2 regions of the Streptomyces sp. NPDC051582 genome follow, and region 2 is predicted to be linked to the other one. Evidence: riboswitches for the same ligand, from Rfam matches in the RefSeq annotation. Region 2 holds a riboswitch; the other holds the start of a gene.
The links. Region 2 has a riboswitch for S-adenosylmethionine ahead of AB0M92_RS23480 (aminotransferase class V-fold PLP-dependent enzyme). Riboswitches for the same ligand answer to the same signal wherever they lie in the genome.
Positions count from the first base shown of each region.

Region 1 (5,023 bases), on a different contig from region 2:
CAGCACCGGCTGCCAGTCCGCCGTGCCGAACTCCGCGTTGATCTCCGCCGCCAGGTCCCGCACCGACTGGGTGTAGGACCGGTAGACCTCCAGGTCCTGGCGCGAGGGGTAGGCCGAGGCCAGGTGCACCACCCGCTCCCGCCACTCGGGGTGCGCGGTCAGCAGCTCCCGGTACGCCAGCAGCCCGCGCAGGATGTTCTTCGACAGCTCCGTGCGGTCCACGCGGACGATCGTCGCCCGGTCGCCCACCTCCGCCCGCAGCGCGGCGAGCTTGTCGTCGACGACCGGCCGGTGGGCGAGGTCGCGCAGGTCGTCCCCGTCCACGCCCAGCGGGTACGCCCACACGCCGGTGGTGCGCCGCTCCCCGAGCCGTCCGTCCGGGCCCATCGGGCGGTGGTGCACGCCGGGCGCGGAACCCGACGGCCAGAACGGGTCGGCGCATCCGCGCGCGTCGTCGACGGCCGCGCCGCGCACGAACTCGGCAGCCCACTTCCGGGTGTGGAATCCCAGCCGGTCGGCCCCGAGCATCCCCCACGTCAGCTGGGAGCGGATGTCGTCGGGGAGCATTTCCAGGAACTCGCGCGAGGCCCACGGCGTGTGCGTGAAGTGGCCGATCCTCAGGTCCGGGCGCAGTGCGCGCAGCTCACCGGGGACCAGCGCCAGGTGGTAGTCCTGGACGAGCACCGCCGCGCCCTCGCCCGCCTCCTCGGCCAGCGCCCGTGCGAAGGCCTGGTTGTACGCGACGTACGCCTGCCAGAGCCGCCGGAACCGCGCGTCGAAGACCGGCTCGCGGGGGACGTCGTACAGGTGGTGGTGGGTGAACCACAGCACCGAGTTCGCGATGCCGTTGTACGCCGCGTCGTACGTCGTGGGATCGATGTCCAGCATCCGGACGCCGGGCTCGGAGACGCCCCGGCGGACCGCCTCCCGGTCCGCGTCGGAGAGCGCCGCGCAGATCCACAGCGCCTCCGGCTGGCGGGCGAGGGCGGCGGAGAGGCCGGAGACGAGTCCGCCCCCGCCGCGCCGCGCCGTGAGGGCGCCGTCGTCGTCGAGTACGTAGGAGAGCGGGCCGCGGTTCGCTGCGACGAGTACCTGGGAAGCCATGCGGCGAACCTAGCCCGGGGCCCGCCCGCTCAAACGTCAGTTCCCTCACGCCACCCGGCGGCCGGAGTACTCCTTGATGCCGGCCATCGGCGGCCGCTCCTCGGTGTCCACGGGGTACGTCCGGGGCGCGAACCCGTCCGGGCCGCGCTCGAACTGCGTCAGCTCCGGCCGTACGAGGTGCGCGCGCGAGAGCCGCAGCTGCGCCGTCCGGTAGATCGCCGCGGCCATGCGGCCCAGCGCCTGGCCGTCCTGATGGCGGTGGAGCCGTACGCCCACGTCGACCTGGGCCAGCGCGTCCAGTCCGACGGTGTGCAGGGCGTCCACCAGCAGGCCGAGCTCCACCCCGTACCCGACGGGGAACGGCAGGCGTTCCAGCAGGGAGCGGCGCACGGCGTACTCGCCGCCCAGCGGCTGGACGAACCCGGCCAGCTGCGGCCAGTGGAGGTTCAGGAGGGGGCGGGCGACGAGCTCGGTGACCCGGCCGCCCTGGCCGGGGGGCCTGCCGGAGGCGGGCCCGTCGAACTCCGCGCCGAGCGGGCGGTCGTACATCGCCTTGACGAACTGCACGTCCGGCTCGGTCAGCAGCGGACCGACGATCCCGGACACGAAGGCGGAGGAGAAGTCCCGCAGGTCCGCGTCCACGAAGCAGACGACGTCCCCGGTGGTCACCAGCAGTGAGCGCCACAGCACCTCGCCCTTGCCGTGCACGGCCGGGATCCGCGGCAGGATGTCGTCGCGGTGCACCACCCGGGCGCCGGCCTTCGCCGCCACCTCGGCGGTCCGGTCGGTTGAGCCCGAGTCGATCACGACCAGTTCGTCGACCAGCGGCAGCGGCAACCCGTCGATCAGTTCGCGCCGGATCACCTCGACGATCGCGCCGACCGTCTCCTCCTCGTCGAGCGCGGGCAGGACCACGCTGACCGTGGTGCCCGCCGCCCGCTTCGCGCAAAGCAGCTGGTCGAGCGGTCGGTCGGCCGCGGACCAGGAGCGGTCCGCGAACCAGCGCTCCACCTCTTCCAGCACGTTCAGCACTCCCTGGTCGTCCGCCGGCGGGCCGTCGCCCCTCGGCGGTTTGGGCCGAAAAATGATCCATCTCGCGGTTCGGACGGCTGTCTCAACCATCCGGGCCTTCGGTTACAGTCTTGAACAACGCGAAGGACCACCGCATGCCGGGGGTCCCCGCGCACAAACGCCCGGACGCGCATCCTGCGCGCAACCCGGTGCCATACCGCTCATCCAGAGGGGCAGAGGGACACGGCCCGTTGAAGCCCCGGCAACCCTCCAGTCGGTTCTCGCGCTTGCTTGCAGCAGCGAGGTCCCCGGCTAGGGAAGGTGCCAATTCCGTCTCATGGCGAAGTGCGCCATGGGGAAGATGAGGAGAAAGGGCCTCGCCATCATGGCTGCACAGACTGTTGCCACCTCTGTCGATCTCGGACCTGCCACCGGCCTCTCGTGTCGTGAGTGCGGCACCCGTTTCGAGCTCGGACCCATCTTCGCCTGCGTCGAGTGCTTCGGTCCGCTGGAAGTCGCCTACGACCTCCCGACCGGTGACCCCGAAGCGCTGCGCGCGGCGATCGAGGCCGGCCCGAACAACATCTGGCGCTACGCCCCGCTGCTGCCCGTCCCCGCGGACGTGGCCTCCAAGCCCAGCCTGAACCCCGGCTTCACCAAGCTCGTGGACGCGGCCAACCTGGCCAAGGAGCTCGGCTTCACCGGCAAGCTGTACGTCAAGGACGACTCCGGCAACCCGACGCACTCCTTCAAGGACCGCGTCGTGGCCATCGCCGTCGAGGCCGCCCGCGCCTTCGGCTTCACCACCCTGTCCTGTTCCTCCACCGGCAACCTGGCAGGCGCCGTCGGCGCCGCCGCCGCCCGGGCCGGCTTCCGCTCCTGCGTGTTCATCCCGCACGACCTGGAGCAGGGCAAGGTCGTCATGGCCGGTGTGTACGGCGGCGAGCTCGTCGGCATCGAGGGCAACTACGACGACGTCAACCGCTTCTGCTCCGAGCTCATCGGCGACCCCCTCGGCGAGGGCTGGGGCTTCGTCAACGTCAACCTGCGCCCGTACTACGGCGAGGGCTCCAAGACCCTGGCCTACGAGATCTGCGAGCAGCTCGGCTGGCAGCTGCCCGACCAGATCGTGATCCCGATCGCGTCCGGCTCGCAGCTGACGAAGATCGACAAGGGTCTGCAGGAGCTGATCAAGCTCGGGCTGGTCGAGGACAAGCCGTACAAGATCTTCGGCGCGCAGGCCGAGGGCTGCTCCCCGGTGTCCACCGCCTTCAAGGCCGGCCACGACGTGGTCCGCCCGCAGAAGCCGAACACCATCGCCAAGTCGCTCGCCATCGGCAACCCGGCCGACGGCCCCTACGTCCTGGACATCGCCCGCCGTACCGGCGGCTACGTCGAGGACGTCACCGACGAGCAGGTCGTCGAAGCCATCAAGATCCTCGCGCAGACCGAGGGCATCTTCGCCGAGACCGCGGGCGGCGTGACCGTCGGCGTCACCAAGAAGCTCATCGACAACGGACAGCTCGACCCGGCGCTGACCACGGTGGTCCTCAACACCGGTGACGGCCTCAAGACCCTGGAGGCGGTGGCCGCGGACAGCGGGCAGACCGCCACCATCCGCCCGAGCCTGGACGCGTTCCGCGCCGCCGGCCTGGCCTGATCCCCACCCCTCGCTTCCGGAAAGGCAGTAGCGCCATGAGCGTCAACGTCCGCATCCCCACCATCCTGCGCACCTACACCGGCGGCCAGGCCGAGGTCTCCGCCGAGGGCGCGACCCTCTCCGAGGTCATCGCCTCCCTGGAGGCGAGCCACCCGGGCATCGCCGCCCGTGTCCTGGACGACCAGGGCAAGCTGCGCCGCTTCGTGAACGTCTACGTCAACGACGACGACGTGCGCTTCGAGGGTGGTCTGGACGCGGTGACGCCGGACGGCGCGGGCGTTTCGATCATCCCCGCCGTCGCCGGCGGCTGCTGACGCGCGAAAGACCCAGAATTACCCCCTCCGGTAAAAGCGGAGGGGGTAATTCTGCTTGATTGGGCGCGGTAGAGTTGGGGAAGTCCCCTCCGCTGTTCTTGCCCGCCGCATATGAGCGGGTCGCGTGATGGTTGACATTGAGTCAATGTCCGAGTGCGGTATGGGGCTTTGGCGAGATATGCCGGGTCCGAGTTGCCCGGGAATATGCCAAATTTTCACTCTATTTCAATGTATCCCCGTGTCCAGATTTCTCGTCGGATTGACCTGTTGCAGACAGCAGCGGTGCAGATACATTCAGCCCCGGTCGAGGCGTTCCGGCGCAAGTTCTGACCCGGGACCGCGAAGTGCGGTCCTGCGCAAGGGCCAGTAATAGGGGAGTTAGGCATGGCTCAGGGCACCGTCAAGTGGTTCAACGCGGAGAAGGGCTACGGCTTCATCGCGGTCGACGGTGGTGCGGATGTGTTCGTCCACTACAGCGCCATCCAGATGGACGGGTACCGCACCCTTGAAGAGGGTCAGCGGGTCGAGTTCGAGATCTCGCAGGGCCAGAAGGGTCCGCAGGCGGACATGGTCAAGCTCGCCGTCTAGTCCCGGCGCGATCGACCACCGACGCATACACACGAAGGGCCCGCACCTCAGAGGAGGGGTACGGGCCCTTCGTGCTGCCCGGGACCGGGGCGGGGGCCCGGCGCCCTCGGCGGGGCTTCCTCGAAGCCGCTTGCACTCGGAGGGGTCGAGTGCTAATCATTGGCGTTAGCACTCTCCACTTGAGAGTGCTACTACACAGGACCGGGTCGGTGAGGCCCGCAGGGTCCGGCGGGAAGGAACCGCCGGGCACGCAGGCCGTCCGTCGCGGGCGCGGGCGCGGTCCGGAGCAATCCAAGCCTCCCCCCGTACCGACGGTGCAGGGGGAACCCCAGTCCTGGAGGACCAC
Region 1 covers NZ_JBFAZJ010000002.1:418,830-423,852, reverse strand. Annotated here, with positions in the region: gene AB0M92_RS05055 (trehalose-6-phosphate synthase) at 1-1,104, opposite strand, end outside; gene AB0M92_RS05050 (glucosyl-3-phosphoglycerate synthase) at 1,150-2,127, opposite strand; SAM riboswitch class I at 2,334-2,483, shown strand; gene thrC (threonine synthase) at 2,501-3,775, shown strand; gene AB0M92_RS05040 (MoaD/ThiS family protein) at 3,811-4,089, shown strand; gene AB0M92_RS05035 (cold-shock protein) at 4,474-4,677, shown strand.
Region 1: linked by a shared signal. The riboswitch ahead of thrC (threonine synthase) and the one ahead of AB0M92_RS23480 (aminotransferase class V-fold PLP-dependent enzyme) in region 2 are both predicted to bind S-adenosylmethionine.

Region 2 (5,023 bases):
TGGCGGCGTACGCGGCGGCCAACGCCTCTTCGGCGCAGACGCTGGTGGGCGCCTCGGGCGCGATCTCGGCGGTGCTGGGCGCCTTCCTGTGCCTGTTCCCGCGCGCACGGGTGACGAGCCTGTTCCCGTTCCTGCTGTTCCTGCCGCTGCGCTTCCCGGCGTGGATGGTCCTGCTGTTCTGGTTCGCCCTCCAGTGGGTGGCCGCGCACCGCGCCGGCAGCGGCCCGGGGGTGGCGTACCTGGCCCACCTGGTGGGCTTCTCGCTCGGCTTCGCCTACGCATGGGTGCGCTATCGGCGTACGACTAGAGTGAGGCGACCAGCGACGGCCACCGAGGGAGACAGCCAGCCGTGATCACCGCGATCGTGCTCATCAAGACCAGCGTGGACCGCATCCCGGAGATCGCCGAGTCGATCGCCGCGCTGGACAGCGTCAGCGAGGTCTACTCCGTCACGGGGACGTACGACCTGATCGCCCTGGTCCGCGTGGCCCGCCACGAGAACCTGGCGGACATCATCCCGGGCCGCATCAGCAAGATCCCCGGCGTCGAGGCGACGGACACGCACGTGGCCTTCCGCACGTACTCCCAGCACGACCTGGAAGCGGCCTTCGCGATCGGCCTCGACGCGTAGCAGGCCCTCTGCGGCGGGGCAGCCCCTCCCTGCCCCGGTACGTCGTGATCCGCGCCGCCTCACACGGCCGGGACGCAGCGGCCTTCCTCCGTGCGGTACCGCCACTTGGCCCCGGAGGTGACCAGTTCCTTCACGGCGCCGACGAAGCGTTCGACGTGCTCGTCCGGGGTGCCGGCGCCGAAGCTGACGCGGATCGCGTTCAGCGAGCGCTCGCCCGGGGCCGCCTCGGGGGCTCCGCATTCGCCCTGGGCCTGCGGCTCGCTGCCCAGCAGGGTCCGGACCAGCGGGTGGGCGCAGAACAGGCCGTCGCGGACCCCGATCCCGTACTCCGCCGACAGCGCCGCCGCGAAGTGCGAGCTGTTCCAGCCGTCGACCACGAAGGAGATGACGCCGACCCGCGGGGCGTCGTCCCCGAAGAGGGAGAGGATCCGGACCGCCGGGACCTCCGCCAGGCCGCTCCGGACCTTGGCGATGAGGTGGCGCTCGCGGGCGACGAGGTTCTCGAAGCCCGCCTCGGTCAGGGCCTTGCAGGCGGAGGCGATCGAGTACACGCCGATCACGTTCGGGGAGCCGGCCTCGTGGCGGGCCGCCGTGGTGTGCCACTCGACGTCCACACCGCCGTCCGCGCGGCGGGCGACCTTCCGGGAGGCGCCGCCGCCGGCCAGGTACGGCTGTCCCTCCTGGAGCCAGTCCGCCCGGCCGGCCAGCACGCCCGAGCCGAACGGCGCGTAGAGCTTGTGCCCGGAGAAGGCCACCCAGTCCACGTCAAGCTCCTGCACGGACACGGGGTGGTGCGGTGCCAGCTGGGCGGCGTCCAGGACGATCCGCGCGCCGTGGGCGTGCGCCGCGGCGGCGAGCTCCTTCACCGGCCACAGCTCACCGGTGACGTTGGACGCGCCGGTCACGCACACCAGGGCGGGGCTTCCCCCGAGCTCCCGGCTCCGCCCGGCCAGCGCCCGCTCCAGGGTCTCCACGGCCTCGGCCGGGGTCCGCGGCGCGTTGAGGTACGTGACCTGCGCGTCCCTCCACGGCAGGAGCGAGGCGTGGTGCTCGGTCTCGAACACGAACACCTGGCAGCCGGCCGGCAGCACGGCGGCGAGCAGGTTCAGCGAGTCGGTGGTGGACCGGGTGAAGACCACCTGATCGGACGGACGGCAGTCGAGGAACTCGGAGACCGTCGCCCGGCTCTGCTCGAAGAGGTCCGTGGACAGCTGGGAGAGGTAGCCCGCGCCGCGGTGGACGCTGCCGTAGTACGGGGCGTAGGCGGCGACGTCGTCCCAGACCCGCTGGAGCGCCGGGGCGCTGGCCGCGTAGTCGAGGGCCGCGTACGTGACCTCGCCGCCGGTGACAAGCGGGACGGTGACGTCCCGGCCGAGGACCGGCAGCGGCTCGGCGCAGGCGGGGTCGGAGGCGGTCACGGCGGTGGTGGCGGCGGTGGCGGTGGCGTTCGGGTACGTGGACATGGCGGCATCTCCCGGCAGGACAGGCTGAATGGCTTCGGACGGCCCGTACGTGGGTGCACGCTGCACGCATCAGTGGATGCGGATGCGGATGCGCGGAACGGATGCGCGGATGCACACGTGCCAGTGGTACGGGAATTGCCTCGACGCGCGGACCGCTCGGGACCGCACGGAGGGTGAAGAAGGGGCGGAGACGCCCTATCGCATTCGCTTGCTCACGGAAAGGCTCCTCGAAGAGACCAGGACCCCTGGTGTCGAGGGATCCGCGCTTGCCGCAGGCCTTTCTGCCTGCGACCTGGTCATCACCCGGGGCACCCCGCCACGGAAGGAGGGTTGCCGGACAGCAAGCCGGGGCCAAAACGCTGTCACTCGTGACCTGGTCAGCATCCTGCCACAAGATCCCCCACGCGCAAGGCCCCGGTCCGCATGGTGGACCGGGGCCTTGGCCGGAAAGGACCGGCCGCGCGGCGGACCGCTACGCGTTGCTCGCGGAAACCCAGCGGTCCAGGGCCGCTCGGGCCGCGCCCGAGTCGACGGCCTCCGCGGCGAGGGCGATCGCGGCGCGGATCTGGTCCTCAAGGGAGCCCGCGCCCGGGTCCAGGGCCACCAGGGCCGCCGCCGCGTTCAGCAGCACCGCGTCGCGCACCGGGCCGCTCTCGCCGGCCAGCAGCCGGCGTGCGACGTCCGCGTTGTACGAGGCGTCCGCGCCCCGCAGGGCCGAGACGTCGACCAGCGGGATGCCGACGTCGCGCGGGTCGAACGGCTGCTCGTCCACCCGGCCGTCGCGGACCCACCACACCCGGGAGGTCGCCGTCGTCGTCAGCTCGTCCAGGCCGTCGTCCCCGCGGAACACCAGAGCCGAGGAGCCCCGCTCCGCCAGCACGCCCGCCACGATGGGCGCCACGCGCGGGTCCGCGACGCCCGTGGCCTGCGCCCGTACCCGCGCCGGATTGGTCAGCGGGCCGAGGAAGTTGAACGTGGTCCGGATGCCCAGCTCCTTGCGGGCCGCGGCCACGTGCCGCAGCGCCGGGTGGAACTTCACCGCGAAGCAGAAGGTGATGCCGGCCTCCTCCGCGACCTCGGCCACCCGCGCCGGGGTGAGGTCCAGGTTGACGCCGAGCTTCTCCAGCACGTCCGAGGAGCCGCTCGCGGAGGACGCGGCCCGATTGCCGTGCTTGACCACCTTGGCGCCCGTACCGGCCACGACGATCGAGGACATCGTCGAGATGTTCACCGTCTTGGCCCCGTCGCCGCCCGTGCCGACGATGTCCACCGTCCGGCCCGGCACCTCGATCAGGTTGGCGTGGTCGTACATCGACCGTACGAGGCCGTTGATCTCCGAGACCGTCTCCCCCTTGGCCCGCAGCGCCACCGCGAAGCCGGCGATCTGGGCGTCGGTGGCCTCTCCGCGCATGATCCGGTCCATGGCCCAGGCCGTCTCGTCGGCGCGCAGGTCCTGGCCGGACAGCAGGGCATCGAGGACGCCCGGCCAGCCGCGGGCCGCCACGCTGTCGCCGCCTGCCGGGGTCGCAACGTTCATGGTCCGCTCCTGCTGTTGATCGGCCACCCGATGTCGGGGCCCACTCGAATGGGAAGGGGTTCAGCCTATCCAGCCCCGGGGACGGCAAAGAGCCCCGTCCGGACACTGGACGGGGCTCTTGCCGTGGCGACACGGGGACTGACCTGAATCAGTCCCTCAAGCTGGGATCAGTGGTGGCCGTGGCCGCTCTGGATCTCCTTGTACTCCTCCACCGTGGGCTTCGGAATCTGGCTGTTCTCCGCGTAGTAGCCCTTGCTGAGCTTCGCGCGGAGCTTCTCCATGCGGCCGACCTTGCGCTCGACGCCGTTCTCGTCGACCGTCGGGCCGATCTCGACCGGCTTGTACTGCTCGTGCGCGGTCAGCGTGTGCAGCTTGCCCTGCGTCAGCGGCTCGTGGACCTCGACGAACTCACCGTGCGGCAGGCGCTTGATGATGCCGGTCTCGCGACCGTGCAGCACCTTGTCCCGGTCCCGGCGCTGGAGGCCGAGGCAGATCCGCTTGGTGATGACGAACGCGATGACCGGACCGACGAAGAAGCCGATGCGGGCGAACCACGTGATGTTGTTGATCGACAGGTGGAAGTACTGCGCGAACATGTCGTTTCCACCGGCGATCAGCAGGATGACGTACCACGTCAGCCAGGCCACACCGAAGCCCGTACGGGTCGGGACGTTGCGCGGGCGGTCCAGGATGTGGTGCTCGCGCTTGTCCCCGGTGACCCAGGACTCGATGAACGGGTACACCGCGATCGCGGCCAGCACCAGCGGGAAGATCACCAGCGGGATGAACACGCCCAGGACGAGCGTGTGGCCCCAGAGGTTGATCTCCCAGCCGGGCATGGCACGGATGAGGCCCTCGGAGAAGCCCATGTACCAGTCGGGCTGCGCGCCGGTGGACACGTGGTCCGGCCGGTAGGGGCCGAGCGCCCAGATCGGGTTGATCGAGGCGATCGCCGCGATGGCCGCGATGACACCGAAGACCAGGAAGAAGAAGCCTCCGGCCTTGGCCATGTAGACCGGCAGCAGCGGCATGCCGACGACGTTGTTGTTCGTCTTGCCGGGACCCGCGAACTGGGTGTGCTTGTGGTAGAAGACCAGGATCAGGTGGGCCACCAGCAGGCCCATCATGATGCCGGGCAGCAGCAGGATGTGGATCGAGTAGAACCGCGCGACGAAGTCGCCGCCGGGGAACTCGCCGCCGAAGAGGAAGAACGACAGGTACGTGCCGACGATCGGCACGGACAGGATCGCGCCCTCCATGAAGCGGACACCGGTGCCCGAGAGCAGGTCGTCCGGCAGGGAGTAACCGGTGAAACCGGTGAACATGCCGAGGACCAGCAGCAGGAAGCCGAAGATCCAGTTGACCTCGCGCGGCTTGCGGAACGCGCCGGTG
Region 2 covers NZ_JBFAZJ010000018.1:115,934-120,956, forward strand. Annotated here, with positions in the region: gene AB0M92_RS23470 (rhomboid family intramembrane serine protease) at 1-353, shown strand, start outside; gene AB0M92_RS23475 (Lrp/AsnC ligand binding domain-containing protein) at 350-631, shown strand; gene AB0M92_RS23480 (aminotransferase class V-fold PLP-dependent enzyme) at 691-2,094, opposite strand; SAM riboswitch class IV at 2,352-2,468, opposite strand; gene trpD (anthranilate phosphoribosyltransferase) at 2,567-3,631, opposite strand; gene AB0M92_RS23490 (cytochrome bc complex cytochrome b subunit) at 3,799-5,023, opposite strand, start outside.